4 regions of the Idiomarina sp. ST20R2A10 genome follow, and region 1 is predicted to be linked to each of the others. Evidence: predicted binding sites of a transcription regulator. Region 1 holds the regulator's gene; each other region holds the start of a gene.
The links. The regulator sigma-54, encoded in region 1, starts transcription at its own class of promoters, with help from an activator protein. The targets are predictions, from matches to a motif close to GTTGGCACGNNNNTNGNNT.
Positions count from the first base shown of each region.

Region 1 (7,743 bases):
GGCGAAGTCGAAACCGTCGAGTTTAATCAGGATGGGGCGCTGGGCATTAGCGTGTATAGAGGCAACCAGAAAGGTTCGGCATCGACTACAGACCTGTCGGAACAGGCCATTAGCGCTGCCGTCGACAAGGCTTGTGATATTGCCCGTTTTACCTCTCCGGATCCATACAATGGTTTGGCTCCGGCCGAATTAATGGCGACCGATGTACCGGATTTAGACTTGTGTCATCCCGGTGACCAGAGCGCAGAGTATGCCATAAAGCAGGCACTGGCTTGTGAGAAACACGCCCTGAACCTGGATGAGCGCATTGTTAACTCAGACGGCGCGCATTACGGCAGCCACACGGGTTTTCGTGTTTATGGGAATAGTCACGGTTTTATTGGCGGTTACTTACAGTCGCGACATAACCTTAGTTGCGTTCTGATAGCCAAAGAGGGCGACAAAATGCAGCGCGACATGAGTTATTCTGTTGCCCGCAAAATGCACGAATTAAAATCTGCCGAGAGTGTTGCCGAAGAGGCCGCCGCAGAAACCTTGTCGCGCTTGGGTGCACGCAAAGTACCAACAGCTAAAGTACCGGTTATTTTCCGGGCTGATGTGGCAGGGAGTTTGTTTGGTCATATGGTCAGTGCTATAAGCGGTGGCAATTTGTACCGCAAATCCAGTTTTCTGCTCGACCATTTAGGCAAGCCGGTGCTGCCAGAATGGCTGAGCATTCAGGAAAAACCACATATTATCGGTGGCCTGGCGAGCTCGCCGTTCGATGCAGAAGGTTTGGCGACAAAGGATAGGGAAATTATTACCGACGGGGTGCTGCAAACCTATCTGTTAACCAGCTATGCTGCACGCAAACTGGATATGCAGCCTACGGGTCACGCAGGTGGTATCCACAACTGGCGAGTGACACAGCAGGACAACTCGTTAGCGCAGTTATGCAAAAAAATGGGTACGGGCTTGCTGGTAACCGAATTGATGGGGCAGGGCGTAAATATGGTCAACGGTGATTACTCACGTGGCGCTGCCGGCTTCTGGGTTGAGAACGGTGAAATTCAGTATCCGGTAGAAGAAGTGACCATTGCCGGTAACTTAAAAGACATGCTGGCGAACATTGTTGCCATAGGGAATGACACCGACGAACGCCATGCGCTGCATACCGGCTCAGTGTTATTAGAGCAAATGAGTATTGCCGGCAATTAAAAAGCCAGGTCTCTAAGACAGTAACAAGGTTGCTGAGCCAAGGAAGGCAAAGATACCGACCACGTCAGTGACAGTCGTCAGAATGACCCCGCCAGCCAGCGCGGGGTCAATATTAAAGCGCTTAAGAACCAGCGGAATGGTCGCACCGGCTAAAGCGGCTGCGACTAGGTTCATCATCATGGCAAAGGCAATAATACCGCCAACCAGCCAGTCTTGCTTCCACAGTGCGACGACTGCCGCAATCAGTACCGACCAGATAATGCCGTTTAAGAAACCAATAGCCAGCTCTTTACCGATAAGCCATCGGGAGTTACTGGTGCCTATGTGTCCCAGAGCCATACCTCGTATGACCAGAGTTAATGTCTGGCTACCGGCTATGCCGCCCATACTGGGTACAATGGTGTTTAAAATAGCCAGTACAGCCATTTGTGCCAGTATGTCTTCAAATAATGAGCTGACCATGGCGGCCAGTAAGGCAGTAACCAGGTTTACCGCCAACCATACGGTACGGCGGCGGGTACTTTTTAATACCGGAGCGAAGGTATCTTCGTCATCTTCCAGACCCGCCATACTCAACATGGAGTGTTGGGCTTCTTCGCGGATAATATCGACCACGTCATCGATGGTAATACGACCTACCAGCTGCTGCTCATTGTCGACGACCGGCGCAGATACCCAGTCATGACGCTCGAACAGTTTTGCGACTTCCGTTTCATCCATAGTCACGGGGATGGTGGTAATGTCGGCCGACATAATTTCGTCAATGCGACGGCTGGGATCAATAGTTAACAACTGGGTTAAAGTAATTTCGCCAATGAGTTTTTCATGGCGATCCACGACGTAGAGTTTATCGGTGGCTTCAGGGAGTTCACCTTTAAGCCGCAAATAACGCAACACAACATCAATAGTGACGTCCGAGCGCAAGGTGATGGTATCGGTGTTCATGATACCACCGGCGCTGTCTTCGGCATATGAGAGCGCGGTTTCCGCACGTTCCCGGTCGCTTTCGTCCATGGACTTCAGAACTTGCTGATAGACTGGCTCAGGTAAGCCCCGCAAAACGTAGGCAAGGTCATCGGTGTCCATGCCTTCGGTGGCCGCCGCAAGATTCTCCGGCGCCATTTGACGAATAATGTCTTTCTGAACCTCTTCGTTCAGTTCTTCAAGAATCTCGCCGTGTTCATCTACGTCAACCAGTTTCCAAACAATGGAACGGCTTTTGGGGGGTGAGGATTCCAACAGCAACGCCACGTCGCATGCCGGCATATTATGCAGCATACGGCGTGCAGCAACGAACATGCCATCGGATAGCGCGGAGTTAACCTCCTGAATGCGCTGCATGGCATATTCTTTGTCGGAAAGCTCTGCAATCATGCTTACTCGTCTTCCTCGAAGCGATCTTCAAACAAAGCACTAACGGCATCCAGTGCTGCTTGTGCGTCTTTTCCTTCGGCACAGACTTCAACAGTTTTTCCCTGTTGACTGGCCAGTAGCATCAGGCACATAACGCTGGCAGCGTTAACGCATTGCTCACCCTGAGTGACAGTAATGTCTGACTCAAATTCCTGCGTTAATTGCGCTAACTTTGTTGCCGCACGTGCGTGCAAGCCTAGTTTATTGCGAATAATTAGCTTTCTGCAAACTTTATCCATGGGTTTTCAGTTCCCGGTGTCTTACCTGAACTTTTACAGCTTTCTGTTCAAAACGCTCGGCTAACTGCTGAGAAATATAAACCGAGCGGTGCTGACCACCGGTACAACCGGTAGCTATGGTCAGGTAGCTTCGATTGCTGCGCTGGAAGTGTGGCAACCAGGTATCAAGAAAGTTTTCTAGCTGATAAATAAATTTAGTCACCAAAGGTTCCTGACGAAAGAAAATCTGCACGTCGGTATCCAGACCGGTAAGCAGCTTAAGCTCGGGTTGCCAGTGCGGATTAGGTAAAATGCGCGCATCAAAGACAAAGTCAGCGTCTTTGGGTAAACCATATTTAAAGCCAAAAGACTGAAACACAATAATCAGCTTTTTATCCGCTCGTCCCAGCACCCGCTCAGTGACCTGTTCGCTTAATTGGTGCAGCGATAAATCACTGCTGTCCAGGCGCCAGGTTGCGCGTTCCATAATGGGTTCAAGCATTTTATGTTCGGCCTGAAGCGCTTCTAGCAGAGGCAGTTCTTTTTGCGATAACGGATGCAGGCGACGAGTCTCGCCAAAACGCTTTAGTAAGGTGTTGTCGTCAGAGTCAATAAACAGAATTTCCGGTTCAACGCCTTTTGGCAAAAAGCTCAGAGAGTCCAGTAGCTCTTCGGAGTGCTCCGGTAAGTTGCGAACATCAATGCTAATGGCTATTTTTTGATACTGCTCTATGACTGCATGCACCAGAGTTGGCAGCAGGCTTATGGGTAAATTATCAACACAATAAAAGCCTAAGTCCTCCAGTACGCGCAAGGCAATTGTCTTACCTGAGCCGGAGCGACCACTAACAATGATCAGTTGCATGGCGACTGTTCACCTTCGCCCACAAATAATTGATATAACGCTTTATCAGAATCTGCGTGGCGCAGTGCGCGAGTACAGTCTTTGTCGTTCATTCTTCTGGCCACTGTGGCCAATGTTTGTAGATGGTTCTCGTGCTCTGACTCCGGCACCAGAAGCGCGAAGATAATATCGACAGGTTGGTTGTCAATAGAATCGAATTCGATAGGTTCGTCTAAGGTCAGTAATACCGCTACTGGGTGATTCGCATTAGGTAAACGGCCATGAGGAATTGCGATACCTAAGCCAATTCCCGTACTGCCTAAACGCTCACGGTTTAACAGGCTCTCAAAAATGTCATGACGGGTAATGCCAGACAGCTTAGGGGCTACGATTTGACTAATGGTTTCAAGTAGTCGTTTTTTACTTGCGCCCTCGACTGCACACTTGGTGCAGTCGGGGCTTAACAATTCACTCAGTTGCATGGATTAATGTTGTTTCATTTTCTCTTTGTGTTTAATCACCTGACGGTCCAGTTTATTAATTAAACCGTCGATGGCCGCGTACATATCTTCGTGTTTTGCGTCGGCGAAAAGCTCACCGCCATTCACGTGCAGCGTAGCTTCCGCTTTTTGAATCGTTTTTTCAACATTTAGGATGACGTGAACATTAGTTATATGGTCAAAATGTCTTTCCAGCTTGGCAAATTTTGTGTCCACGTAGTCACGCAGAGCTTCGGTAATATCGATGTGATGACCGGTCAAATTAATTTGCATAACGTCTTCCTTCTGCAGTTAACAAAGTTACAAAAGACTTTTGCGTTGGCTCGATGATGGAATGTTTAACGATTCCCGATACTTCGCAATTGTCCTTCTTGCTACTTGGATACCTTGTTCGGCTATCAGTTCAGCAATCTTACTGTCACTTAACGGTTTACTGCGATTTTCAGCAGCGACCATCTTCTTAATTAAAGCACGTATTGCCGTGCTTGAACACTCGCCACCGCCCTCTGTACTGACATGACTTGAGAAAAAATATTTCAACTCAAATACGCCACTTGGGCAGTGTAAGTATTTTTGTGTCGTTACGCGTGAAATCGTACTTTCATGCATATCCACGGCTTCTGCAACATCGTTCAGAACCATTGGCTTCATAGCTTCTTCACCATGCTCAAAAAAGCCCTGTTGGCGTTGTACTATGCAATTGGCCACTTTCAGCAGCGTATCGTTTCTGCTCTCCAGGCTTTTTATGAACCAGCGCGCTTCTTGCGTATGGTTTTTTATGTACTGGCTGTCGGCTACTGACTTTGTTGCTTTACTCAAGGCCGCGTATTCTTCGTTCACTTTTAGTTTAGGTACGCTATCCGGGTTTAATTCGACCATCCAACGACCATTTTTTTTAGTAACGGCCACATCGGGAATAACATATTCAACGGGTTGCTGCGCAACTTGCTCCCCCGGGTGCGGGTGCAACTGTTGAATTAATCGCATAGTTTGGCGTAAATCGTCTTCCGATAGCTTCAGTTTACGCTGAATGGTGCGAAAATCGCGACTGCCAAGTAAGTCCATATGTTCAGTCACTAAGCATAGAGCAACCTGCTTGTATTCAGTGTCGTCGCTCAGTTGGCGTAATTGAATGGCAAGGCACTCACTGACGCTGCGTGCGCCGACACCTATTGGGTCGAAATGCTGAATACGCTTAAGCACCATGCAGACTTCTTCTGCTTCCACTTCGGGCAGGCGCACAGCTTCAATAATTTCATTAACATCAACCATCAGATAGCCATTGTCGTCTATGGCTTCAATAATGGCTTCAGCTATGGCGGTGTCTTCTTCCGAAAAATGAGAAAGTTGCATTTGCCAAAGCAGGTGATCCTGCAAAGACTCGCTGGTAGAGCCTTGATAGACCTCAAAATCGCCGTCAAAGGATTTACCTGAAGAGGCTGCACCGTTGGCCGGGGTATGACTGGAGTAGGTGTCGTCCCAACTGCTGTCGACCGGCAGTTCGTCAGGCATTTCCTGGGTTTTTATAACGTCGGATGTTTCCCGTTGGCTGTCGTCTCTTTCTTCAATATTGCGAGTTTCGGGTTGGTCCGCGTCGTTACTCGTTTCACCTTCAACCTCCAGCAGCGGGTTGCTGTCTAATGCATCCTGAATTTCTGACTGAAGATCGAGCGAGGAAAGCTGCAGCAGGCGGATGGCCTGTTGGAGTTGTGGCGTCATGGTCAGGTGCTGACCAATTTTTAGCTGCAGACTTTGCTTCATAATGACTGTCCCGGTATCACGTTATAGGGTGAACTGCTCACCGAGGTAAACGTCTCTAACCTGTTGATTCGATAATATACTTTCTGCATCCCCACTGGCAATAAGCTCACCATGACTGACAATGTAAGCGTGTTCACAAACAGACAATGTCTCGCGCACATTGTGGTCGGTAATAAGTACACCAATACCACGTTGCTTTAAATGTTCAACAATCTTTTTAATATCAATAACCGAAATAGGGTCAACTCCGGCAAAAGGCTCGTCCAGCAAAATAAACGTAGGTTCCGCTGCCAAGGCGCGGGCAATTTCAACCCGACGGCGCTCACCACCTGAAAGACTCATGCCCTGACTGTTTGCTATGTGGCCTATGTGAAACTCTTCGAGCAAAGCATCAAGCTGTTCTTCACGCTCGTTGGTTGACAGTTCTTTACGAGTTTCCAGAATAGCCATTAAGTTATCGCGCACGGTCAATTTGCGAAAAATGGAAGCCTCTTGCGGCAAATACCCAATACCCCGGCGTGCCCGTTCATGCATTGGCAGCAAGGTAAGGTCATTGTCATCCAGCAGAATTTGGCCTTTATCGCTATTAACCAAACCGACTATCATATAGAAGGTTGTGGTTTTACCTGCACCGTTGGGGCCCAGTAAACCAATAACCTGCCCCTGACTAACTTCGAGGCTAACGTCTTTAACGACTTGTCGGCTTTTGTAGCTTTTGGCTAAATGTTTGACTCGTAAAGTTGCCATATTAAGGGTTCTCGTTATTTTTTTCGTCGGTATCGGTTTTTGGTTTAGGCGTAAAAATAGTGATAACACGGCTGTCTTCTTCACCTGAACTGCTTGCCGTTACCGTTTGTTTATTCAAATCATAGGTAATCAAACTGCCGCTTGAGCTACTGCTACCTTGAGAGATGCGAGCGTCGCCACTAAGCTCCAGTCGCTGTTCCGACTGAAAATAGGTGATTTTTTTTGCTTCAGCGTTAATTTCATTGCCGTCGTCCAGCGTCTGGCTGTAAGTAGCAGGAGTGCCTTCTGCTATAAAAATATCTGCTTGCTCGGCGCTTTCGCTGGCGGATGCTTCTAGTCGATCGGCGCGGATTAATAAGGTGCCCTGACGAATAATAACGTTGTCCGTTAAAACCAGGCGGTTATTTTTAATATCAAGCTCTTCCTTACTCGACTCAACTTCCATGGGTTTACTAAAGTCAGACTTGCCCTGAGCCATAACCGCTGAGGGTATTAAGGCAATCAGGATGAGTTTACTCAGCAGGCTGGAAAATCGTTTTAACATGTCTTTTTAGCTCCATTCGTTCAGCTTTCAGATCCGCAGTCATACCGTTCCCCCGAATTAATAGTCGAGGTCCGTGAATACTTACAGGATGTTCGGTGCTCATTGATTCATTTTTTAAATCAACAATCACGTACTCGGTTAACACTTGCTCGATGTGAGTATCCGGCTCTAAAGCAAGTATTTCAACATCATGCTCTAAAATCAGGGTTTGATCGTCGTAGAAAGTGCCTTGCGCGGCACTGACTTCCCAAAGCTCTTCGCCTTGTTCAGAAAAGACTGTGTAAACCGGACGCTTAAGTTCGGTCAGACCAATTTGGTTATAGTGAGACATTTTCTCAGATTTTATCTTGTGAGCCAGTAAACCGTCACTTTCGAAAATACGCGTTTCCAGCCCAAAAGCGGTAAAATCGGGCTGCATAGTGCGTGTTGTAGCCACGTTGTTACCATCAGCATCATCACTAAAAGGGCGCCAGACAAGCAATAGCCCGGCACCGAATAATAAAATTAGAATGACAGTAA
Region 1 covers NZ_JBNIEY010000005.1:44,170-51,912, forward strand. Annotated here, with positions in the region: gene pmbA (metalloprotease PmbA) at 1-1,197, shown strand, start outside; gene mgtE (magnesium transporter) at 1,210-2,571, opposite strand; gene ACP7H9_RS08870 (HPr family phosphocarrier protein) at 2,574-2,849, opposite strand; gene rapZ (RNase adapter RapZ) at 2,842-3,693, opposite strand; gene ptsN (PTS IIA-like nitrogen regulatory protein PtsN) at 3,684-4,154, opposite strand; gene hpf (ribosome hibernation promoting factor) at 4,158-4,445, opposite strand; gene ACP7H9_RS08890 (RNA polymerase factor sigma-54) at 4,473-5,933, opposite strand; gene lptB (LPS export ABC transporter ATP-binding protein) at 5,955-6,680, opposite strand; gene lptA (lipopolysaccharide transport periplasmic protein LptA) at 6,682-7,224, opposite strand; gene lptC (LPS export ABC transporter periplasmic protein LptC) at 7,193-7,743, opposite strand, start outside.

Region 2 (7,743 bases), on a different contig from region 1:
GTTGACAGCTGCTCTCGCTTTAAGTCATACCAGGATCGATAGTAAGGCTCATTGCCCCGATAATTGGTATGTTGCCAGCGCTCTTCGTTAGCCGTTAGGTACTCAATATCCAGAGAATGCTCATCATTGAGCTTCCAGTCAAAACCCAGTTGCGCGGTATTTGTCCGACGTCCCTCAAGTGAAGATACCCTGACATTCTCAGTGTCCATAACATCGTCTTGATATTTATGTCCAAGGTGGGCTTTTAAAGTCAATGATTCCGTTAATGGCTGCACCCATTGACCGTTGAGTCCATATTGGCCGCCACCCGCATCTTCATTATCCATAGTTCCGTTAACCATAAGCGACGATGAAGCGTCTGGCTGACCGGCGCGGGTAATAATATTGATAACGCCGCCAAGCGCTTCAGACCCATATAAAGACGACATGGGGCCACGAATAACTTCAATTCGTTCAATACTGTCTAAAGGCAGCCATTCATACTGGAAATCCGAATGCCCTACCACATCATCTGTCGCGGATACCCTCTTTCCATCAATGAGAATAAGTGAATGTTTCGACTCCAGACCACGAAGTTGAATGACTTTTCGTCCCCCAACGCCTCGGCCTGATAACGAAATACCTGCGGTTTTACGCAAAGCCGTTATCAGTTGTTGATCGCTGACATTTTGTAGGTCATCACGAGAAATAACGGACAAAGAAGCCGGTGCCAACAAAGCACTTCGTTCGCTACCTGTTGCTGTAACAACAATAGTTTCAATAGGGTCTTCGTTAGTTTCAGCCGTAGCGCCAGTTGCTAAAAATAAGGTAAGAAATAATGGGGATAACGCGAACTGTCTTAAGCCATTCATAAACACCTCCTTCAATGAAGGTGTTAAGATAGCTTCGAATTAGATCAAACGCAAATCATTATCATTTGCATTTGATCTTTATCAATTTTATTTAATTACTGGCATGAACCACAACAGAAATCTTTACCGTGCTCGGGAACTGCAGCTTTTTTCTCCACAAAAAGAACATTATTTTCCAGGTGAATATGCTCGTATAAGTCGTCCTGCAGTTCCTTTAAACCGTTATACAATGCCGTCCAGGTACCGCAGGCACCTTCTGGCAAGGTTAAGTTATTTGTCAGTTCATTTATTCTTTCCAATTCAGCTTCATGCTGAACATGCTCTTCTTCCATTACTGAAATTGGCCCGCTGGGATAAACGCCGCGTGACAACATCGGAAACAGAATCTGTTCTTCTTTCATCATATGGCTTTCCAGTTCCTGCAGCATATTGTTCAAATGTTCCGCAAGTCCGTTCGGAGCTTCGGCGTGATCTCCATGAACTTCCTCTACCCGCATAGCTAATTGTTTTAATTCCGGTAACTGTTCACGGTGGCGTTGGTGAAAACGCAAATAGATGTGCTCAACTAGATCTTGCGAGGTTGCATTCTGCCATTGCTTCTCAACAGCTTGTAAATGTTCATTAATAGTATTCATAGCGTAAACTCCTGTTCGATAATTAAAAATGTTTTATCCGTATGTAACGGTTAACTTCTTATTATGCTTGCTCTATTGCAACAAACAGGCCAGCTTCTACCCCATTGTGATTATTGACTCTCCGATATGCCAAGGTACTATCGACCCAACCAATAAGGGTATTTTTAACCTGGGCAGTCAATTTAACCATGTTGCAAGAAAGTCTATTAGCCGACCTGCTTACAGAGCAGCCTGCGGCGGTCCGTTTACAAAATTTAGTTAACACTTTGCGCCGTCATTTCAACTGCGGTGCAGTGGTGTTGTTAAAGCTCGATAACGAGGTACTTCAGCCGGTTGCAATTCAGGGACTGGTGCGTGAAGCTCTCGGCCGACGCTTTGTGCTGGCGCAACACCCGCGGTTGAGCGCTTTGTTAGCTTCGCGAAGCCCGGTGAGATTCGAACATGACTCTGCTTTGCCGGATCCTTATGACGGACTGCTGGCCGAGCAACCGGGCAATGCACTGCCCGTGCACGATTGCATGGGCATTAGTTTGTATTTGGAGAACAAATGCTGGGGCGTGCTGACCTTAGATGCTTTGCAGCCAGGTACCTTTACCGACAATTCCGTACTGGAACTGCAGAAATTCAGCTTGTTTGTTGAAGCCGCAGTTCGTATTGGACAGCTTGAACAAAACGTACGAGCATTGCGCCAGGGGCAACAACGCGCAATGCCTAAAGCGGGAGGTGCCGAAAGCAATGATTCTGAAATTATCGGTCAAAGTAAAGCGATTGAAGGTGTACTGAAAGAATTGCGGGTTGTCGCTGGTGCTGACTTACCGGTTTTACTGTTAGGTGAAACTGGTGTTGGTAAAGAACTTTTCGCACGTGAGCTTCATTTACTGTCTCAGCGCAATAATATGCCACTTATTTACGTTAATTGCGCCGCATTACCTGAAGCGCTTGCCGAAAGTGAGCTTTTTGGTCACGTTAAAGGTGCCTTTTCCGGAGCCACCAGTGACCGTTCCGGAAGATTTGAAGCAGCTCACGGCGGTACTTTATTTCTGGATGAAGTTGGCGAGTTGCCATTATCGATACAGGCCAAACTGCTAAGAGTACTGCAAAACGGCGAAATTCAGCGGCTGGGCTCGGACAAGTACCGGAAAGTGGATGTGCGTTTGATAGCAGCAACCAATCGTAATCTACGCCAGCAAGTCAGTAACGAAACCTTTCGGGCAGATTTATATCACCGGCTTTCAGTTTACCCTTTACCCATTCCACCATTACGCGAGCGCGACGACGATGTTTCGATTCTTGCTGGCCACTTTCTTGAGCTAAACCGCGCGCGCCTGGGGTTAAGAGCTTTGCGTTTGTCACCAGAAGCCGAGCTTGCTATACAGCAGTACCAGTGGCCGGGTAATGTGCGGGAGCTGGAACACGTTATAAGTCGTGCTGCCATTAAATTGCTAAGTCATGGTGTAGAAAAAACAGATATTGCGACCATTGAACCCGACATGCTGGATCTTGATGTTCAACTACCGTTATCTGTCACAACGGATACCAATAATAACGCTTCAGCCGACTTACCTGAGCAAAATATTTCAATGAAAGAAGCCGTAAATTATACTCAACGTAAAATGATAGAGGCGGCTCTGAAGCGCCATAACAACAGCTGGAGTCAGGCAGCCAAAGATTTGCAACTGGATGCCAGCAACCTACACAAGATGGCAGGCAGGCTAGGGATGAAATCGTGACTCATGAACTGTTAATTAAACTGTTATGGCGTGCTCTGGCATTACTTTTTGTGCTGCTGGGGCTTGTCGGTATAGCTCTACCTGTAATGCCGACCGTTCCTTTTCTTATAGCGGCATTGTGGGCTGCTAGCAAAGGCTGGCCCCGCCTCGAAGCCTGGCTCATTAACCATCCGAAATACGGTCCGGATATCAAAGCCTGGCGCGATAATCGGGTTATCAAACGCCGTTCAAAAGTAATTGCTTTGATTATGATGGCAACTGGCTACGGGGTGTTATGGCTGCTGGTGCCACAGGTGCCCATTTGGCTGAAGGCATTTGTCGGCGTGGTATTGGTCACCGTCGGGGCCTGGCTGGCGACACGTCCTGAATTTGTTCCTGACAGTAAGGTAAGCCATTATGAGTAAAACCCTTTCCCACCAGCAAATGCTAAAATACAACCGGCACATTGCCTTACCGGCTATGGATTTAGAGGGCCAGGAAGCGTTGCTGAATGCTCATGTAGTGATTATTGGCCTGGGTGGACTAGGGTGCGCCGTTGCGCCCTACTTAACCGCTGCCGGTATTGGAAAGCTAACCTTAGTTGACGACGATGCAATTGACAGTCACAACCTACAACGCCAAATTCTGTTCACCGAAAGCAGCGTGGGAGAAAACAAAGCAGAACAAGCGCGGGAACACCTGACGAAACTAAACAGCGAAGCTGATATTACCGCATTACCGTTACGGGCAGACGACGCTTTGCTGATGGAGTTAGCGGACGAAGCCACGCTGATTGTCGATTGTTGCGATAACCTGACCACTCGTAATAGCGTTAATAAAGCTTGCCTGAAAAGCAAGACACCACTGGTTTCCGGATCGGCCATTCGTTTTGAAGGCCAGATTGCCAGTTTTTCTATGCAAAATGATTCGCCCTGCTATGCCTGTTACAGCCAATTTTTTGGCGAACAACAACTCAGTTGCGCAGAGGCCGGTGTGTTATCACCTTTGGTGGGCGTTGTGGGAACCATGCAGGCCGTGGAAGCTATAAAAATAGCGGCAGGTGTTGGCCAGCCGCTGTATTCATCGGTGTTACTGTTTGATGCGTTGCACAGTGACTGGCAGCGGCTCAATATTCAGAAGCACCCTGCCTGTCCGCACTGCGCTCGCCTTTAAGCCGGACTACTGTGTTAACCCGGATTACCGTCAGCGCGAGGCGTTGTCAGCACTTTAAAGTAAACCACCACATAGATGCCGTAGGCCAGAGCCCAGGCCATAGTGCTGAACATGAGCCACTGACTGGCGAACTCCGGCATAAGCCACATTAAAAATACCCGAGTCAGCGCCGCAATCAGTACGAGCAGAAACGCGCCGGTCATAATCAGTTTTGGCTGAAGTGGGCGCCCGCTATGGCCCAGCGATACCCGGGCAATCATACTTAAAATCATATTTCCCATAGCGCCAGCCGTCAGAGCGTGCAGGGCGATGCTCTGAGTCAGCTCAAAGCCAGCGTAACGCAGCGCAAATAGCGTGAGCCCAATCGGAATAAACCAGTATGCTAAATGTAGCGACCAGACTAATGGTACCCGCCAGGTTATCCATATTTTCCAGCGTGCAACCCGTATACCCGTTGCCAGGGCTGAAATGGCAAATAAAGCCACCATGACGCCATTCGGCAGCAGCGTATGCAGATTAAGAAAATGTACCGCAAAAATAAGCCACAAGCTGCCCAACGCAATACGGTCAAGCCAGAGAATAGGTTGTACTTTCGGTGTCATAGTGCCGTTGGCGGTAAACATGGGCAGTACCCGGCCACCAATAATTGCCATAAGCAAGGTCACCAGGAACACCGCATTGTAGGCACCAAGAACTTGAATATGGTACTGACCAAAGTGCAAACCATAATGCATAAGCAAATTACAAACAGTCAGCAACAACAGAATGGGAACAAAAAACAGATTTCGGGTCTGATTCACCTTAAGCACCATGCGGCCAAACAAAAATGCAGCAACAGGTAAGAGGCTGACATCGACGGCCGCAACCAGCCACCAGGGTAACTCACTGCCAAACAACAGAGCGAGTCTTGCCGCTGCCCATAGAACAGTTAAAATAAGCAGAGTATTACCGTGAGGAGCTCTAAGCCCTGTCCAGTTCTGCACAGCGGTTAGTAAAAAGCCCAGAACAATCGCGATAACAAAGCCGAACATCATTTCATGAGAGTGCCAGAACATGATGTTGCCATATACGGGCAAATCGACCTTTCCACCAAGTGCCAGTCCCCACAACAGCACGGCTATAGCGCTAAAGCCAGCTCCCAGCAGGAACAACGGTCGAAATGCCTGGCGCAGAATGGGAATTAACTGCTCTTCTTTTTGTTTATCTGTAATCTGCATCAGTGCCACCGCTTAATATTTAAAAGATACATTTGTAATATATCTTTTATTGATAAGAAAATCGAATGCTTGCTTGCGAAAATAAGTTAGTACCCCTTAGTTGATTAAACTTTCATACTAAACACAAAATCTACCCATTAGGAGGTAGTTAATTCACCTTCTATGCGCGCTAGGGAAGACCGTGAAACTACCTTTAAAGTAGTATTCTCTTAACTACTCAGTTAGTTCTAGCCTTTTGATAGTAAAGCATTTTATTTCACTTAACAGTAAAGTTTAGCTATCTGACTTAATAGATCTAACTGGAGGTCTTTCATGAACCAACCCCTGTCAGCGACAGGTGGTCAACGCAATTACGCACTAGTGTTATCCACACTGGCGTTTACTCTCTGTTTTGCGGTTTGGACCATCTTTTCAATTATCGGTATTCAGATAAAAGAAGACTTTAATCTGACGGATACTCAACTCGGTTTACTTATGGCTACGCCGGTACTAACAGGCTCCATTAGCCGTATGTTCCTGGGTATCTGGACGGATCGCTTAGGCGGTCGAAAAGTTTTTGCCATGCTAATGCTGTTAACCTCAGCCTGTGTTTATTTGCTGACGTTCGCCAATAGCTACATCATGCTGCTAATAGCTGCGCTTGGTGTAGGCCTGGCTGGTGGTTCTTTTATTGTTGGTGTGACCTACACCGCCGCCTGGTTTAATGACGCAAAAGAAAAACAAGGCACTGCACTTGGTATTTTCGGTGCCGGTAACGTCGGTTCCGCTGTAACCAACTTTGGTGCACCTTTCTTGCTCATTGCCCTGGGCTGGCAAGGTACTGCGCAAATTTATGCGACCATATTAGCAATTGCCGGCATTGCCTTTTTAGTACTCGCTAAAGAAGACCCACTAAAAAACGTACGTCACGAGAAGCAACAACAAGGTTTTTGGGAACAGTTATCGCCTTTAGGCGACTTACGTGTTTGGCGATTTTCTCTGTACTACTTTTTCGTCTTCGGCGCATTCGTTGCTTTAGCACTGTGGCTACCCCACTACCTGATAGGTGTCTATGAGTTAGACATTAAAACAGCCGGTATGATTGCCGCACTGTATACCATACCAGCCTCATTGTTCCGTGTTCTCGGCGGCTGGATGTCGGACAAGTACGGCGCACGTAAAGTCATGTACTGGACCTTTATCGCATCAATTATCTGCACTTTTCTACTCAGCTACCCAAGCACCGAGTATGCGATTAAAGGTATTGACCAAACATACAACTTCCAGTTTGAAGTCACTTTAGTTGGTTTTGTATTTTTGACCTTTGCACTCGGATTTTTCATGTCTTTGGGTAAAGCCGCTGTGTTTAAACACATTCCGGTTTACTATCCGAAAAGCGTCGGTGCTGTAGGTGGTGTCGTTGGTATGATAGGCGGCCTAGGTGGCTTCCTGCTGCCATTAACCTTCGGTATGCTTAACGACGTTATTGGCGTATGGCAAAGCAGCTTTATGCTGTTGTTTGTAATCTCTGCTGTATCGTTGCTGTGGATGCATTCGGCTATCCTTAAAGCGGAACGCATTGAGTACAAAGATGACCGGGAAGAGCGTGACCTACCTGAACTTTCTACGCCTAATTCCATGGTACTGGATGACTGGCGTCCGGAAGACGAGACTTTCTGGAAAGAGAAAGGCAAGCGCATTGCCACCCGTAACTTGTGGATTTCCATCCCGAATCTCTTTCTTGCTTTCGCGGTCTGGACTATCTGGAGTATTCTGGTAGTGAAAATGCCGGCGCTTGGCTTTCCCTATAGCTCTAACGAGCTGTTTTGGTTAGCCGCATTGCCGGCATTATCAGGTGCAACTTTACGCATTTTCTACAGTTTCATGGTGCCCATATTTGGCGGGCGACGCTGGACCGCAATCTCAACTGCATCTTTATTACTCCCCTGTTTATGGATCGGATTTGCCGTTCAAAATACCGAGACCCCATACATGATCATGCTGATACTGGCTCTACTATGCGGTTTCGGTGGTGGTAATTTCTCGTCCAGTATGTCCAACATCAGTTTCTTCTATCCGCAGAAAGAAAAAGGTGGCGCATTGGGGATGAACGCCGGCCTAGGCAACTTGGGGGTATCTGGCATGCAGCTGTTGGCTCCTTTAGTCATTGCCGCCAGCG
Region 2 covers NZ_JBNIEY010000003.1:169,478-177,220, reverse strand. Annotated here, with positions in the region: gene ACP7H9_RS06570 (TonB-dependent receptor plug domain-containing protein) at 1-851, opposite strand, end outside; gene ACP7H9_RS06565 (hemerythrin domain-containing protein) at 947-1,486, opposite strand; gene norR (nitric oxide reductase transcriptional regulator NorR) at 1,675-3,216, shown strand; gene ACP7H9_RS06555 (YbaN family protein) at 3,213-3,620, shown strand; gene ACP7H9_RS06550 (HesA/MoeB/ThiF family protein) at 3,613-4,368, shown strand; gene ACP7H9_RS06545 (NnrS family protein) at 4,383-5,585, opposite strand; gene ACP7H9_RS06540 (nitrate/nitrite transporter) at 5,898-7,743, shown strand, end outside.
Region 2: the regulator sigma-54 is predicted to act here: its motif matches at 1,562-1,580, upstream of ACP7H9_RS06565 (hemerythrin domain-containing protein).

Region 3 (7,743 bases), on a different contig from region 1:
CAGCTTCAGCAACATTTGAATGATGCGGCGCTCAGTCGGCGTAAATTCACGGCCTTCAATTTTTGCATGATAGCGACCATCGCCACCGAAAAAGTTATCGACCAGAATAAAGACTAAACGTGCCTCCATAGTGATTAGTGCCGTTCCTTTAAGCGGACGGAAACGCACCATGTTTAAACTGGTCGGTACGAACAAGGTATGCACGTACTCACCAAATTTAATCATCTGGACACCGTTAATAGACACTTCGGCGGTGCGGCGCATCATGTTGAATAAGCTGACCCGCATATGACGGGCAAAACGCTCATTAACAATTTCCAGCGTTGGCATACGTCCACGAACAATTCTATCTTGCGATGAAAAGTCATAGTCGAGCGCATCCGCAGAGGCAGATTCTTTCTCTGTGTCCTCTTCTTCAACGTCATCAACACCATGTAAAAGCGCGTCAATTTCGTCTTGAGATAGTAAGTCACTCACAGCCATAATAGCTCACTTATTGCATTACCAAGCTGGTAAATAAAACCTGTTCAACAACCGGTTTCCCGGTTACTTCTTCGAGCGCAGAACGAACTTCAGTCAAAGCCAGTTCACGTAACTGACCTTTACCCTCGGCTGTTTTTAACCTGTCAGCCGTGGTTGAGGAAAACACCTCATGCAGCGTGCCTTCAATTAACGGAATATGCTTTTTCGCCAGTTCTTCACTCTCTTCGCCGCGCACCATTAACTGCGCTTTAATTTGTACTGTTCGCTCACGTGAGTCACCCGGGACAATGAAAACGAAAGGCCGGGGCATACCAACATAAAGTGCATTGCCAATTTCCGGGCGTGGCGATGATGACGGTGCCGCTGCGCTGCTCATACCATTTTCGGCAGCAGCTGATTCACCCTCAGACGAGCCACCGAATAGCCACAACACCAGGACTACGGTAATAATTAAAACAATACCGATACCACCGAAGATAATCAGTTTTTTCTTCTTACCACCGGCCTGCTCTTCAGTTTGTTCCGTATCGTTGTTGTCTTTATCTTCTGCCATGCTCAAGTTCCTGTATTACCGTCCACCGACAGCTACTATAGCTTGATAGCCGCTTTAGATATACCGTTTCAAACATAGAAATCGACTTGTCCGTCAGCAAGCACCCGGCCTTCTTCTAAAGCTATTTCACCCTCAACAGCCCAGTCTTCCGCATCATGAGATCCTCCGGCTTGCCCGCCAGCGGTGCGCCCGCCTTCTTTGCTTTGCTCTCCAACCTGAGTATCAGCTAAATTGATGCCTTGCTGTTCCAGCATTTCGCGTAATCGCGGCATGGTCGTCTCTAACGCATCTCGAGCCTGTTGTGTCTGGGCCTGAAACTGGACTGACGCCTGCTCACCGCTCATGTTAACTCGAATGTGAACACTACCAAGTTCCGGCGGATCCAGACGAATATCCGCACGCTGGATATTCCTGCTCATCATAATATTGATGCGTTCCTGCAATTTTTGCGACGCTTCCGTTTGCTGCAAGTCTAATGGACGTTGCAATGCCTGCAAAGTATTAGCCTGACTGGATTCATTCGCAGCTACAGTTCCCTGCGCGGTTGACACCATTTGCCCCTGAATTGCCCGGGCCGCACTGGCGTCAACTAAAGCGTCGGTGTTATTCCGAAAGACTTGTCCCTGCTGACCCGCATCGGCTACCTTTGTTTCTGCTTCAACAGCTGTATTCACAGAAGCAGCTTTAGTCGTTTGCTTGCCGTCATCGCTTTTAGCACCAATATCGCCAGAACCAGCTTTTTCTTTACCGGCTTTAACGTCTGTTGCTGTAATAACCGACTCTGACGCCTTACCCTCTACCGACTTTTCACTCAGTCCTGTACGGCCTTTTAATAATAGCCTTACTTCAGCCAATAATTGCTCAGCTTTAGCCGACTGTTCCTGAGTCAAAGCCTGAGGCTTATCTGCGCCGCCATTCTGGCTGGCTAAAATCTTGCGCAATTCGGCAGTAAACTGCTGCAGTTTCTTCTGCTCCGCTAAACTTAACTCGCTACTTTCGCCCTTCGCTTGTTGCGCAGAAACTTGCTGCTCCAGTTGCTTAAGCAAATTTGTTAATTCTTCAGCACTTTGCGGCTTGCCTGTGTTTTTATCCGCAGATGCAGACAATTGAGACAGTACTCGCTCTGCAGCCTCATTCAAAGCCTGAGTTAAGGCTTTTTCATTACCCACTAATAACTTATCAGCATCGGCTTTGGGTAAAAGGGGTTCAAGCAAGTTAACAATGAATTTCCCGGCATCCTCAACCGCACTTTCAGCACCTTCACCCTGTTCTGCCGCCTGTATCAGTTGTTGAAGCTTTGCCTGTAATGCCTGTTTATCACTATCGGTCATGCCGGCCAGCAGCTCATCGGCAAACTTCTGCCGCTCGGCATCCGTCATAACAGCGTCACCCTCTCCTTCACCCGCAGAATCCAGCTTAGCCATTAAAGCTTCCAGCATTTCAGCCAGTTGCTCATCTGTCATTTTTAGTTCGCCATCGCCCGCAGCAAGATCTATCTCGTCACTCACCGCAGTTTCGCCTTCAGAGCTAACCTCAGCACTTTCCTGCTTCATTTGCTGCAACAGTTCCCATAAATTTCGGGTTACCGGCTCACCGGCATTTTTGCGCTCAACGTCTTTGCCTTCAACCTCACCTTCACCGTCGTTACCGGCTTTCTGGTAGGCTTCAATTTTAGCGGCCAGTTGTTGCAGCTCTTTATCGCCACTATTTTGCTTTAGCATCAGCCGCGAGAACTCACCGCTATCGCCATCGGCGCTCTTCAATGATAGGTCGTTACCTTTACCAACACGTGCAAAGTTGTCGGCAGATTCGGTTAGATTAAGCAGCTGTTGCATAGTTTTAGTCCTGAATTAAGTGCTTATTGACGCCTTGCTTAATAATACTCCGCAATGCGCTTGCGCTATTTTCAATAGCTGAGCAAACAATATCTAGCAAGTATCTAAGCAAATTTCGTTCCAACTATTTTCTGGCGCGAATAAAACGCTGACTGCTAAAATCGTCCAGATTATTTTGTTCTTTTCTGGCTTCGGCTACTTGCTCACGCTTGCGCTTTTCTTTTATTAAAAAATCTATCGACTCGCGCTTGCGACGCTGCGCCAGCCAACGATCTTTGCGCTGTTGTAACACTTGCTGCAACTTAATAATATCGTGATGCAACTGTTCAACACCTTCATCTAACTTACCGACAAATGCGTGATACTGCCCTACCTGAATTGAGGCAATCCCGCTTTGCCCGCGATGCTGCAACTGATTTAAGTAGTCGAGTCGATATTTTGACATACCGTCCAGGCGCATCTGTTGCTCCTGAACCTGTTGCTGCACCTGAGAGAAATCCTGAGCGGCTTTATCTTCGCGCCTCTGTTCCAGCTCCAGCAACATTTCCAATTGTGCCAACTCAGCCATAAATTACATGCTCGCTGACTGTTTCTGCTTCGGATTGACTAGCTGATTAAGGAGCAACAAGCTTTCATCATAGTTCACAACTTCCCGCATTTTCTGTTGCAAAAACATACTTACTCGCGGCTGCATTGCAATAGCCTGATCGATAGCCGGGTCACTTCCGCGGGTGTATGCGCCAATGGAAATCAAGTCGCGATTGCGACGGTAACTTGAGTACCACTGTCTAACTTTAATCGCCTGTTGCATATGCTCTTCCGAAACAACCTGTGGCATAACCCGGCTAATAGAAGCTTCAATATCTATTGCCGGATAATGACCGCTGTCGGCCAGTTCCCGGTTCAGTACAATATGTCCGTCCAGTATTGCTCTCGCGGAGTCCGCAATGGGGTCCTGTAAGTCATCACCTTCAGTCAGAACCGTATAAAACGCGGTCACAGAACCTTGTCCGTCGCCGCCATTCCCTGCTCTCTCGACCAATGCTGGTAACTTAGCGAAAACAGAAGGCGGATAACCTTTGGTTGCCGGTGGTTCACCCACAGCAAGGGCAATTTCCCGTTGCGCCATGGCGTAACGAGTCAGTGAATCCATTAACAGCAACACATTCAGACCCTGGTCACGAAAATATTCGGCAACCTGAGAGGCTGTTTCACAACCACGTAAACGAATAAGCGGCGACTGGTCAGCAGGCGCTGCTATTACAACCGCTTTTTCACGGCCTTCCTCACCAAGTATTTCTTCTATAAATTCTTTTACTTCCCGGCCACGTTCGCCTATCAGGCCAACTACAATCACATCCGCCGTGGTACCGCGAGTCATCATGCCCAACAGCACACTTTTACCCACGCCACTACCAGCAAACAGCCCCATTCGCTGCCCCTGCCCCACGGTTAAGCAGGCATTAATAGCCGTTACGCCAACGTCCAGCGGCTGCTTCACCTGACGTCGGTTCAGCGGGTTCATGGGTTTGCTTCGGTAGGTTTTTCCGTCAGAAAAAATGGGGCCTTTATCATCAAGGGGCTCGCCACGAGCATCAATAACACGACCCAGCAGCTCCATACCCAGCGGCAATTGATTCTTGCGGTTTAGTGGGCGTACTCTGGCTCCGGGAATAACGCCATGGGCGTCTTCGGTAGGCATTAAGTAACTGATGTTGCCTTCAAAACCCACCACTTCGGCTTCAATATCTCCGCTGTCAGCCTCCACAGCTACGCTTGACCCCACAGGAGCGCGACAGCCAACGGCCTCAAACATTAAACCGACGACGCGGGTAAGATATCCCGACACAGCCACTGATGGCTTTTGGATACGCTCACGTTTTTTGCGTAGTTGTTTCACTAACTGCTCAGAAGCGCTCATGGGTTAACCTTTTAATTTGGAGAACACATCTTCCATACGGCTGGTCAGGGTGTAATCTATGGTGGAGCTTTCTGTGGTAACCCGGCAACCGCCGCGTTCCAGTAAATCGTCTTTATTTAGCAGCCAGCCTTTCTCTTTCAGTTCATCTTCGCTGAATGTGCTTTGCAAAATAGCTAAGTCTTCTTCATTCAGGTGAATAATGACTCGCTGATCAGTAACCGGTAAGACCGCAATAGCTTCACGCACGGCTTTGACGATGAGCTCTTTTGAATTAACAGCGACATCCAGACAGATGACCCGAGTCAGCTCAGTGACCATGTCAATAAGCTCGTCCTGCACCGCTTCGGTGATACGTTCATTCGGATGAGACAAACTCTGCAGCAAAACTCTTAACTGCTGCTGTTGCTCCTGCATGGCCTCTTTACCAGCTTCAACACCCTGCTGTTCACCGGCTTCAAAACCGTCTTTTTTACCAGCTTCGTAACCTTCGTCATAGCCTTTCTTAAGGCCTTCATTGCGGCCTTCGTCAAAACCTTCTTTATGGCCTTCTTCGCGTGCGGCCTGGCGAATTTCTTCCAATTGTTCTGCGGTCAGAGGCTTAAGCTCTTCTTCCTGTTCATTGTCCGCTTCCGGCGGCTCATATTGCCAGCGCCGGGGTTTGTTTAACGCATTTACCTGAGAGCCCTGCTTAAGCTCTTCCGAGGTCATGTCAGGTAAATCCCAAAGCTGGGTTGCGTCTTTATCATCCGTCATTATGCGTTAAACCCTTATAGGAATTCGTCACCGCCACCGCCGCCAAGCATAATTTCACCTGCGTCAGCTAAACGGCGCGCCGCTGCCAGAATATCTTTCTGCGCGGCCTCTACATCACTAATACGAATCGGCCCCATAGCTTCAAGGTCATCACGCAGCATATCGCCGGCACGTTTCGACATGTTCTTGAATATTTTCTCCTGAACCGCGTCGTCCGCCCCTTTCATCGCTTTTTGCAAAGTTTCACCTTCCACTTCACGCAGCAAGGCCTGAATACCACGGTCGTCGACTTCCACCAGGTTTTCGAACACAAACATCAGGTCCTGAATACTCTGACTCATCTCTTCGTCCTGCTCGCGGATGGAGTCCATCAACTGACCTTCGATGTTGGTATCCAGATAGTTCATGATATTGGCTGCCGCTTTCAGGCCGCCCATCTTCGCCGCCTGAGCACCAGCCTGACCGGCAAATTGTTTTTCCATAATTTCGTTCAGTTCCTGCAAGGCTGCTGGCTGAACTTCCTCTAAGTTGGCTATTCGCATCATTAAGTCCAGACGTACTTTGTCCGGGAACTGCGCCATAATTTCTGCACTTTGCTCGGGGTCAAGGTAAGACAGGACAATGGTCTGGATCTGCGGGTGTTCGTTACGGATAATAGTGGCTACCTGTTTAGAGTCCATCCACTTCAGTGAATCAAGACCTTTCGAGCCGCCGCCCATGACAATCTGTTCAATCAGGTTACCGGCTTTGTCCTCACCTAGTGCGGAGGTCAGTGCCTTACGCACAAACTCCTCACTCTTGAAGCCAATATTGGTGAACTTCTGAATGTCTTCCAGGAATAAATGGTGCACAGCGTTTACTTTGTCCTGGTTAAAATCTTCCAGGCTCGCCATTGCCATACCCACTTTCTGCACCTGTTTAGGTTCCAGGTGTTTCAGAATCTGAGCCGCATCTTCTTCCGATAAGCTAAGCAGTAAAATAGCCGCTTTTTCAACACCTTCTAAAGTGTCGACATCAAACTCAACCTTACCGCGCTTAGTTCTAGTATCTTGATCAGGCATCTTCGTTCAACCACGCTTTAACCACTTGTGAGGACAGCTCAGGCTCGTTGGCAACCAACGCGCGAACCGCTTTTAACAAGTCTTCATCTTTGTGCAAGTCCGGTAGTTGCAGGCTACCATCAGCCCCAAACCCAACTGCGCTCTCATCAAACTGTGAGGATAACAGATCAATGGTTTCATCGCCCATCGATTCCTCATCGGAAAATGCATCGGCATCATCTTCCACACCCGATTCCGGATTCATCAGTTTCTTCAGCATTGGACGAACCACCGCCAGAATCAATACCATAATAACTAGTGCGCCCATCACCAGACGGAAAGCTCGCCAGAACCATGGCTCTTCCCACACTGGCGTCTCGCCGGCACCTAAGTCAGGCAACTGCGCGAACGGTACCGATACGACTTCGATGCTGTCGCCACGGTTAATATCAAAGCCTAAGCCACCTTGCAGCAAACGGCGAATATTTGCGATTTCTTCAGCGCTACGCGATTGCGTTTCGCCCTCGCCCGCTTCATTGGTTATTGCTTCATGGTTAACCGCTACAGAAACACTCAGGCGCTTAATAGTACCTGTTTGACTGCGTGTATAAGTGACTGAATTATCAAGCTCATAATTACGGGTTGCTTCACGGTGACTGCTGCCATTAGCACCACCACCTGCTGTTCCTGCTCCGGCTTCTTCCGGAATGTCAGACTCTAAAGGAGGTTGATTTGTGAGTGCTCCGGGAATACCACCAATGGCGCTACCGACAGAGCGATTTTCAACCGTCATTTCACTGCGAATAGCCGGCATATCAGGGTTAAATTGACGCTGAGTTTCTTCACGCTGAGTAAAGTCCATGGTCACGTCAACCTGTGCGGTATAGTTGTCGTAGCCCAGCACTGGGATCAAAATACTGTCTATTTTTTCTAAGTAGGCCTCTTCACGTTTTTGTTCAATTTGATACTCACGCGAACTTTTAGCCGCCAGTGCACTTTGCGAACCAGAGTTAAGCAGACGTCCGGCCTGGTCAGTGACCGTTACATGCTCAGTACTGAGTCCGGTCACCGACGAGGCAACCATATCAACAATAGAGGCCACTTCTTCTTCGCTTAACGAGGTGCCACCGCGCACATTCAGCATAACCGATGCTTTGG
Region 3 covers NZ_JBNIEY010000013.1:37,755-45,497, reverse strand. Annotated here, with positions in the region: gene fliM (flagellar motor switch protein FliM) at 1-477, opposite strand, end outside; gene fliL (flagellar basal body-associated protein FliL) at 494-1,036, opposite strand; gene ACP7H9_RS13495 (flagellar hook-length control protein FliK) at 1,105-2,871, opposite strand; gene fliJ (flagellar export protein FliJ) at 2,996-3,439, opposite strand; gene fliI (flagellar protein export ATPase FliI) at 3,443-4,792, opposite strand; gene fliH (flagellar assembly protein FliH) at 4,796-5,545, opposite strand; gene fliG (flagellar motor switch protein FliG) at 5,560-6,606, opposite strand; gene fliF (flagellar basal-body MS-ring/collar protein FliF) at 6,599-7,743, opposite strand, start outside.
Region 3: the regulator sigma-54 is predicted to act here: its motif matches at 2,941-2,959, upstream of ACP7H9_RS13495 (flagellar hook-length control protein FliK).

Region 4 (7,743 bases), on a different contig from region 1:
ATATTCTGTAAGCGGAAGTTGAAAATATCGACCAGGTCATCGGGTGAACTGCCTTTTCCATGGCCAATGCTTTCTAACTGTCTTAGCAGGGCGTTGATATTGGGAAGGTCGGTTCCCTGGTATTTGAATTTGGCCGTTTGTTCGGCACCACTTAATTCTTTTATGACTTTGGCAACCATTCCCGCCATAGTGGCCACAAGAGTATAAGCAACCATGCGAAGCATCCAGCCGCCGACAATTTCGTTGCCGCTTATCAGCGACTCGGAAAAAGAAAAGGGGCTGAGTAATAGGCCACACATGAAACCAGCCAGGGCACCAATGCGTGACCCCAGCAGTAAACCGGCAAAAATCAATGGAAAGTAAAGTAGGTGCTCGTAAAGGCTCGGAAGCCCGCCCGTTATCTCAATGACCCTGATAATAGCCGCAATCAGTATCGCCAACACGAAGCCCATGAACACCTGTTTTTCGGCGTTCATCTCGGTGAAGTTGACGACACTTTCTTTGAGCCAGCTGGTAAAGCTGTTTGGGTCTTCCAATTTAGGCATTTATTCTTATCAGTTGTGATAAATTAGGCAGTTAGCTATCTTGAGGTTGTTATCAATCTTAACTTCTGTCAAGTATTTAAGCCGAGAATCATTAACATCAAGGAACCAGCTATGCGGGAATCTTTAGAACGGCGGTCATTTTTACTGACATTGATTTTAGTCAGTATCGCCTTCGCCTGGGTACTTATACCGTTTTGGGGAGCTATTTTTTGGGCTTGTGTGGTGACTGTTATTTTTTACCCGCTACAACAAAAACTGAAAAAGACGTTTGGAGACAAGCCCAACCGGGCAGCTCTTGTAACCTTGCTGATTGCATTGGTTATTGTGGTGATTCCGGCGCTGGGTATTTCATATTCCTTTGTGCAGGAGGGGGTTAGTTTTTATCAGCGGCTGGACGAAGGCAAAATTAACCCCGGTAAGCTCTTTGATGATATTCAAAAGGCGTTTCCGGTTATTAGTGACTTGCTTGCTCAGTTTGATATTAAAGCCAGCGATGTACGGGAGAAAATATCATCAGGAGCCGTTAGTGGTAGTAAATTTTTGGCAGAAGAAGCGTTAAGCATCGGTCAAAATACATTCTCTTTTATCATTAGCCTTTCGCTAATGATTTATTTGACCTTTTTCCTTTTGCGGGACGGTCACTTGCTGATTGACCTTTTAGTAAAAGCGCTGCCTTTGGGCGATGAACGAGAACGTAAGCTGTTTACTAAATTTGCAGAGGTAACTCGGGCAACAGTGAAAGGAAACATTGTTGTGGCAATAGTTCAGGGCACATTGGGTGGCATAATTTTCGCGTTACTGGGTATTCCCGGAGCCCTGCTGTGGGGTGTCGTCATGGCCTTTTTGTCGTTAATCCCGGCGGTTGGCGCGAGTCTGGTATGGCTACCTGTATCTATTTATTTGTATGCGACAGGTAACTGGATAGCCGGCACCATTCTGGTGGCTTACGGGGCAATAGTTATTGGTTTGGCCGACAACGTACTGCGCCCGGTTTTGGTAGGGCGTGATACGAAATTACCGGATTATCTGGTGCTGTTTTCTACCTTAGGCGGTTTATCGCTGTTTGGTATTACCGGGTTTGTTTTAGGGCCGCTGGTTGCGGCCCTGTTTTTGGTGTTCTGGGATATCTTTATGAACGAGTTTAATAGCGTTTCTTAAAGTTGTGGGCGCGAGTATCCCCCAACACTGCCGTTGGGGGATAACACCCATTGCCACAACTGGATGTCGCGCGCACGGAATGCACCAGCACAGGACAGCAAATAGTATTTCCACATACGATAAAATTCGTCATCAAACTGTGACTTAATAGATGGCCAGGCTTTATCGAAGTTTTCAAACCAGGCCATTAAGGTTTTATCGTAATCGGCACCAAAGTTGTGCAGGTCTTCGCAGACAAACTTTTCTTCCAGTGCCGTTCCTATTTGTGAAATAGACGGAATTTCGCCATTCGGGAAAATGTACTTGCTGATCCACGGGTCGGCTGCGGTATCACTGACGTTTTTACCAATAGTGTGCAGCAGGAACAGGCCGTCTTCTTTGGTGCAGCGCAGAGCGACATCCATATAGTCGTCGTAGTTCTTCTGACCGACATGCTCAAACATTCCTAAGCTGATAACGCGGTCAAACTGTTCGTCCAGCTCGCGGTAGTCCTGTAGCCGGAATTCTACCGGAAGACCTTTGCAGCGCTCTTTGCCAAGGGCTACCTGCTCTTTGGATATAGTGACACCAACACATTCGACACCGTAGTTTTCAGCGGCATACTGCATGAAGCTGCCCCAGCCACAACCAATATCAAGAACGCGCATGCCTGGCTTCAATCCCAGCTTTTTACAGCACAGTTCAAGTTTATGCCGTTGTGCTTCGTCAACGTCTTTGGCTTTTTCCCAGTAACCACAGGTGTAAACCATACGCTCATCGAGCATAGACTGATAAAGGTCATTGCCCATGTCGTAATGATGCTGACCAACCTCCCAGGCTTTGGATTTACTTTGTAAGTTGAAGACTCGGCTTTTTAAGGAATGGAAAATAAGGCGGGCGGGGTTAACTTCATCCTGAATGCCGGAGCGCAGTAGCTGGAAGAAAAACTGGTCAAGCGATTCGGCGTCCCACAAACGAGCCATATAAGATTCACCCAAGCCAAGATTACCGCGCGACAGTGCCTGATCAAATACGGTTTCATCGTGAACCTGCATATCCCAGGCTCTGTCACCGTTAATGCGGATATCTGCTTTTGCTAAAAGCTCTTCAACATACTCTCGTGATGTCGACATATTTGTTCGCCCATTCCGGAAAATGATGGTTAAAAACGTTATCAAGAATGGGCGAAACTGGCAATAAAAAGCCTTTTACCCGTCTTTTTTCGACGTAAACTCAGGGTAAGCTTCAACGCCGCAATCGACTTGATCTAAGCCGATATATTCCTGCTCTTTAGTTACACGAATGCCCAATATTAGCTTCAGTATAGCCCAGACAATAAGACTACTGAAAAACACCCAGCAGAAAATGGTACCGACACCGGCTAACTGAATAACAAAGCTGGCACCGTCATCGCTGAGCGGCACCACAAGGGTACCGAAAATACCGACCACACCGTGTACCGAAATAGCACCGACCGGATCGTCAATGTGGAGCTTATCCAGCCCAATAATGGAGAGCACGACAATAAGCCCCGCAATAAAGCCGATAACGCCGGCAAGCCAGGGTTCTGGGGTAACAGGTTGTGCGGTAATGGCAACCAGACCGGCTAAGGCACCGTTTAAAATCATGGTTAAATCGGCTTTTTTCCACAACAGCTTAGTAAATAGCAGCGTGGCGATAGTGCCAGCTGCGGCCGAGGTATTAGTGTTTACCATGGCGCGGGCTATGGCATTGGCATCGTCAACGGTGCTTAGCGCTAACTGTGAACCGCCGTTAAAACCAAACCAGCCAAACCAGAGAATGAAGGTACCCAGCGCGGCCAGTGGCATATTAGAGCCGGGTAAAGCGTTGATACTGCCATCACTCAGGTATTTACCGGAGCGCGGGCCAAGTAAAAGAACCGCAGCAAGTGCCGCTGATGCACCGGTTAAATGCACAATGCTGGAGCCGGCAAAATCGACAAAGCCCCATTCCGTCAGCATTCCACCGCCCCAGGTCCATAAGCCCTGTACCGGATAAATGACCGCACTAAGCACGACACAGAACAGCAGAAAGCTCATTAGCTTCATACGCTCGGCAACGGCACCTGAGACTATCGACATAGCAGTAGCAACGAACACCATCTGAAAAAAGAAATTAGCGTCAGCCGCGTAAGCTGAGGTTGAAGGATCGGGGTACATGACTTTGTAGCCGATAACCAGGTAAACAATACAGGCGATGGCGTAGAGCACGATGTTTTTGGTCAGAATTTCGGTGGTGTTTTTGCTTCTGACCAGACCCGCCTCCAGCATGGAAAAACCAGCCGCCATCCACATAACCAGCGCCCCGGATATGAGTAAGTAAAAGGTGTCTACCGCGAAAGTGAGTTGTTGTAAGTTTTGTGCTTCCATGATGGGCTCCTTAAAGGGCGTCTTGGTCGGTTTCGCCAGTGCGTATGCGAACGCATTGCTCCAGCGGCATAACGAATATTTTTCCGTCGCCGATATTGCCGGTATGAGCCGCGGCAATGACTACTTCCAGAGCTCGTTCGACGGTTTCGTCGGGAACCGCCAGTTCAATTTTCATTTTGGGCAGGAAGTCGACTTGATATTCGGCGCCCCGGTACAGTTCGGTATGCCCCTTTTGACGTCCTACTCCCCGGACTTCGGTTACTGTCAGGCCTTTACAGCCAATTTCAAACAGCGCTTGCTTCACATCCTCCAGCTTGAAGGGTTTGATTAACGCAACGAGCATTTTCATGGTGCTTTCCTTATTAAAATATTGTTAAGCAACCCTTTAACTTCACGAAGCGTGCCAGAATTTAACTAGCTGATATTTATGAATAAATAATATTTACGTAATTTTTCTGCACAAAAAACGTGCGCCCCTTCTGTGCATTGCACCAAAAGTGCTATTGAACCAAAAGGGTACAGGGGAGATACTATTTACCTACAGTAGCGAATGATTAAGGGTGCAGTGGCATGAGAGTTGGCGCGCGGCAGAGCGATCTTATCGGGCAGACGGATTTACTTCGTATACCGTCGCTGTCTGATTTAACCGGATGCGATATCTTTATTAAATGCGAGTTCCAGAATCCGGGCGGCTCCATTAAGGATCGCGCGGCTAAGCAACTGATTGATGACGCTATGGAACGCGGCGAGTTAAAGCCGGGTATGACGGTGGTTGAAGGTACCGCCGGTAATACCGGTATTGGCCTGGCTGTTGTGGCAAAGTCTTACGGCTTGCGTATGTTAGCGGTCATGCCCAATGACCAGACACCGGAGAAAGAGCGCATGATCCGCTTGCATGGCGGTGAACTGATGGCGGTTGATCCGGTTCCTTTTAAGAACGAAAACCACTTCTACCATACGGCGCGCCGTTTAGCGGAAGAACGCGATGATTGCTGGTGGGCTAACCAATTTGAAAACACCAGTAATGCTCGTGCGCATTACCTTCATACTGGCCCGGAAATATGGGAACAAACCGAAGGGAGAATTGACGCTCTGGTGTCTGTGGCTGGAACCGGTGGCACCATTGGTGGTAACTCTCGCTTCTTAAAAGAGCAGAACCCGGAACTGGATGTTTGGGTGGTTGACCCGGATGGTTCCGGTATCTATGAGTTTTTACGCAGCGGCGAATATGTGTCGAATGGCGGCTCTATGACGGAGGGCATTGGTATTATGCGGCTAGTGGATAATTTCCGCCAGGCACGTATTGATCACGCGGTTAATTTGCCCGATCAAGATTTAGTGACGTTGTCACGTTATATCCGAGACGAAGATGGTATTGTTCTGGGGAGTAGCTCGGCGCTAAACGTGGCTGGTGCGTTGGCCGCAGCTTTACGAAAAGGTCCGGGACACCGCATTGTGACCTTTTCCTGTGACTTGGGTGAACGTTCGGTGAGTAAGCTGTACAACCCGGAATATTTGCGCGGACGCGGGTTAAACCCTGACCCGGAACCCATTGACGTATTAATGACGCGTTATCGCGAGCTTGGCGATAAGGTACTAGAGGTTAACTGGAACAATGACTAAACGTATTTTTGGGTGTTTGTTTTTATTGGTATCAGCAACCGCAGTTCAGGCGCAGGACGAGACGCCGGATGCGCCGTTCCATGACCTTCAAGTTCCGCAGTTTCTGGACATTGCGCACCGCGGTGCTTCCGGTTATTTACCCGAGCACACTCAGGCCAGCACCGTTATGGCTCATGGGCTGGGAGCGGACTTCATAGAGCAAGACGTGCAACTGAGCCGTGACAGCGTTCCGGTCGTTCTGCATGATGAAATTCTGGACCATGTCACCAATGTCTCCGAAGTGTTTCCGGAAAAGCATCGTCCCGATGGTAAATACTATGTGGTCGATTTTTCGCTGGAAGAGCTTAAACAGTTAACTATGGTCGCCCGGCATAAAGATTATGAGCTGGTTTACCCTAAGCGATTTTCTCACCCCGATGTTCACTTTCCTATACAAACGCTGGATGAGGAAATCAAACTGATTCAGGAGCTGAATCGCGTTCGGGATATGTCGACAGGCATTTATATCGAGATCAAATCTCCGCGCTGGTATCAGCAGCAAGGGTACGACGCGACGGCGGCCGTGATGTCTGTCCTGGCTCACAACGGATACCACGACAAACGGCCAACACCGGTTTATCTGCAGTCTTTTGACCCGGAAGTGTTACGTCGCTTAAAGCGTGAATTTAACTGGGACTTTCCGTTAATTCAGCTGGTGGGTGACAATGAGTGGGGAGAGACCGATATTGATTACAGCGCCATGCGCACGGGCGCCGGGCTGGAGTCAGTAAAAAGCTACGCTGAAGGTGTCGGCTTGTGGGTAAACCACGTATTGACCGGAGTGAATGAAAACGGTGAGCCTGAATGGGACAGTGTTTTAAAGTCAGCGGAAGAGAAAGGTCTGGATGTTCATGTTTATACCTTGCGGGCCGATGACTTACCCGAAGGCGTGGAGTCTCATGCGCAATTACGCCAGTGGTTAAAACAAGCTGGCGTAGAGGGCGTGTTTACTGACTTTCCGGATAAAAAGTAAAGCGCATTTTGAAACCGTCGCTGCCGTCATCGTAGTATTCCGGCAGAATATCGATGGTTTCGAAACCACAGCTTTGATACCAGTGAATAGCGGCCTTGTTGTCGCTTTTCACTTCCAGCGACATGGCATTAGCGCCGGCGGTTTTCGCCGAATTCAGCACTTCATTCATAAGCAGATTACCTACCCCTAAACCGCGAAAGCTCTGAGCTACGGCTATTGAGTACAGGCGCCATACTTTGCTGTTACGCCGGGTAAAGGCAATAGCATACCCGGCTAAATCGTTACCTGAACGTGCTACCCAGCAATAGTTATGGCTGGATTCAATTACTCGTTTAAAACTGCGACGACTAATGCAACTGTAATTAAAAGTTGCACGTTCTAAAGAAACTAATTGTTCAAGGTCGTTCTTGTCTGCCCGCTCAATGCGAAACTCAGTATTCATCCAGGCGTCGTCCAAAATCAGCCATAATCAGCCGGTACAGCTCATAACCTAAGTGTTTGTCTTCCACACCAGATTCAATTGACGGGTTGTCATTAATTTCAATAACAACAGGGCCTTGCGGTGTTTGTTTAATATCTACACCGTACAGGCCGTCACCTATTAAGCGGGTTGCCTGTAATGCCAGCCGCACCACATCTTTAGGAGCCTGATGCACGCCTAAAGTGGCAAAAGAACCGCTTTTACCTCGTGAGGACGACTCGCTGTGGTTATAAATTTGCCAGTGGTTACGCGCCATAAAGTACTGGCAAGCGTATATGGGTCGGTTATTCAGTACACCAATACGCCAGTCGTAGTCGGTTCTCATATACTCTTGTGCCAGCAGTATAGTGGACTGCTCGAAAAGCTCCGTTGCCACTTGTTTAAACTGGGCTAAGTCTTCTGCTTTTTCCACGCCAATAGAAAATGAACCGTCAGGAATTTTCAGCACAACCGGGTAACCCAAACGTTCGCCTATTGCTTCGTAGTCGATATCTGATTGGCTCAACAAGAGTTCTGTTTTTGGTGTCGCTACCTTATGTTTATCCAGTAACTCTT
Region 4 covers NZ_JBNIEY010000002.1:224,051-231,793, reverse strand. Annotated here, with positions in the region: gene ACP7H9_RS05290 (EAL domain-containing protein) at 1-545, opposite strand, end outside; gene ACP7H9_RS05285 (AI-2E family transporter) at 657-1,703, shown strand; gene cfa (cyclopropane fatty acyl phospholipid synthase) at 1,700-2,815, opposite strand; gene ACP7H9_RS05275 (ammonium transporter) at 2,891-4,072, opposite strand; gene ACP7H9_RS05270 (P-II family nitrogen regulator) at 4,083-4,421, opposite strand; gene ACP7H9_RS05265 (cysteine synthase A) at 4,643-5,695, shown strand; gene glpQ (glycerophosphodiester phosphodiesterase) at 5,688-6,707, shown strand; gene ACP7H9_RS05255 (GNAT family N-acetyltransferase) at 6,682-7,149, opposite strand; gene ACP7H9_RS05250 (RimK family protein) at 7,139-7,743, opposite strand, start outside.
Region 4: the regulator sigma-54 is predicted to act here: its motif matches at 4,462-4,480, upstream of ACP7H9_RS05270 (P-II family nitrogen regulator).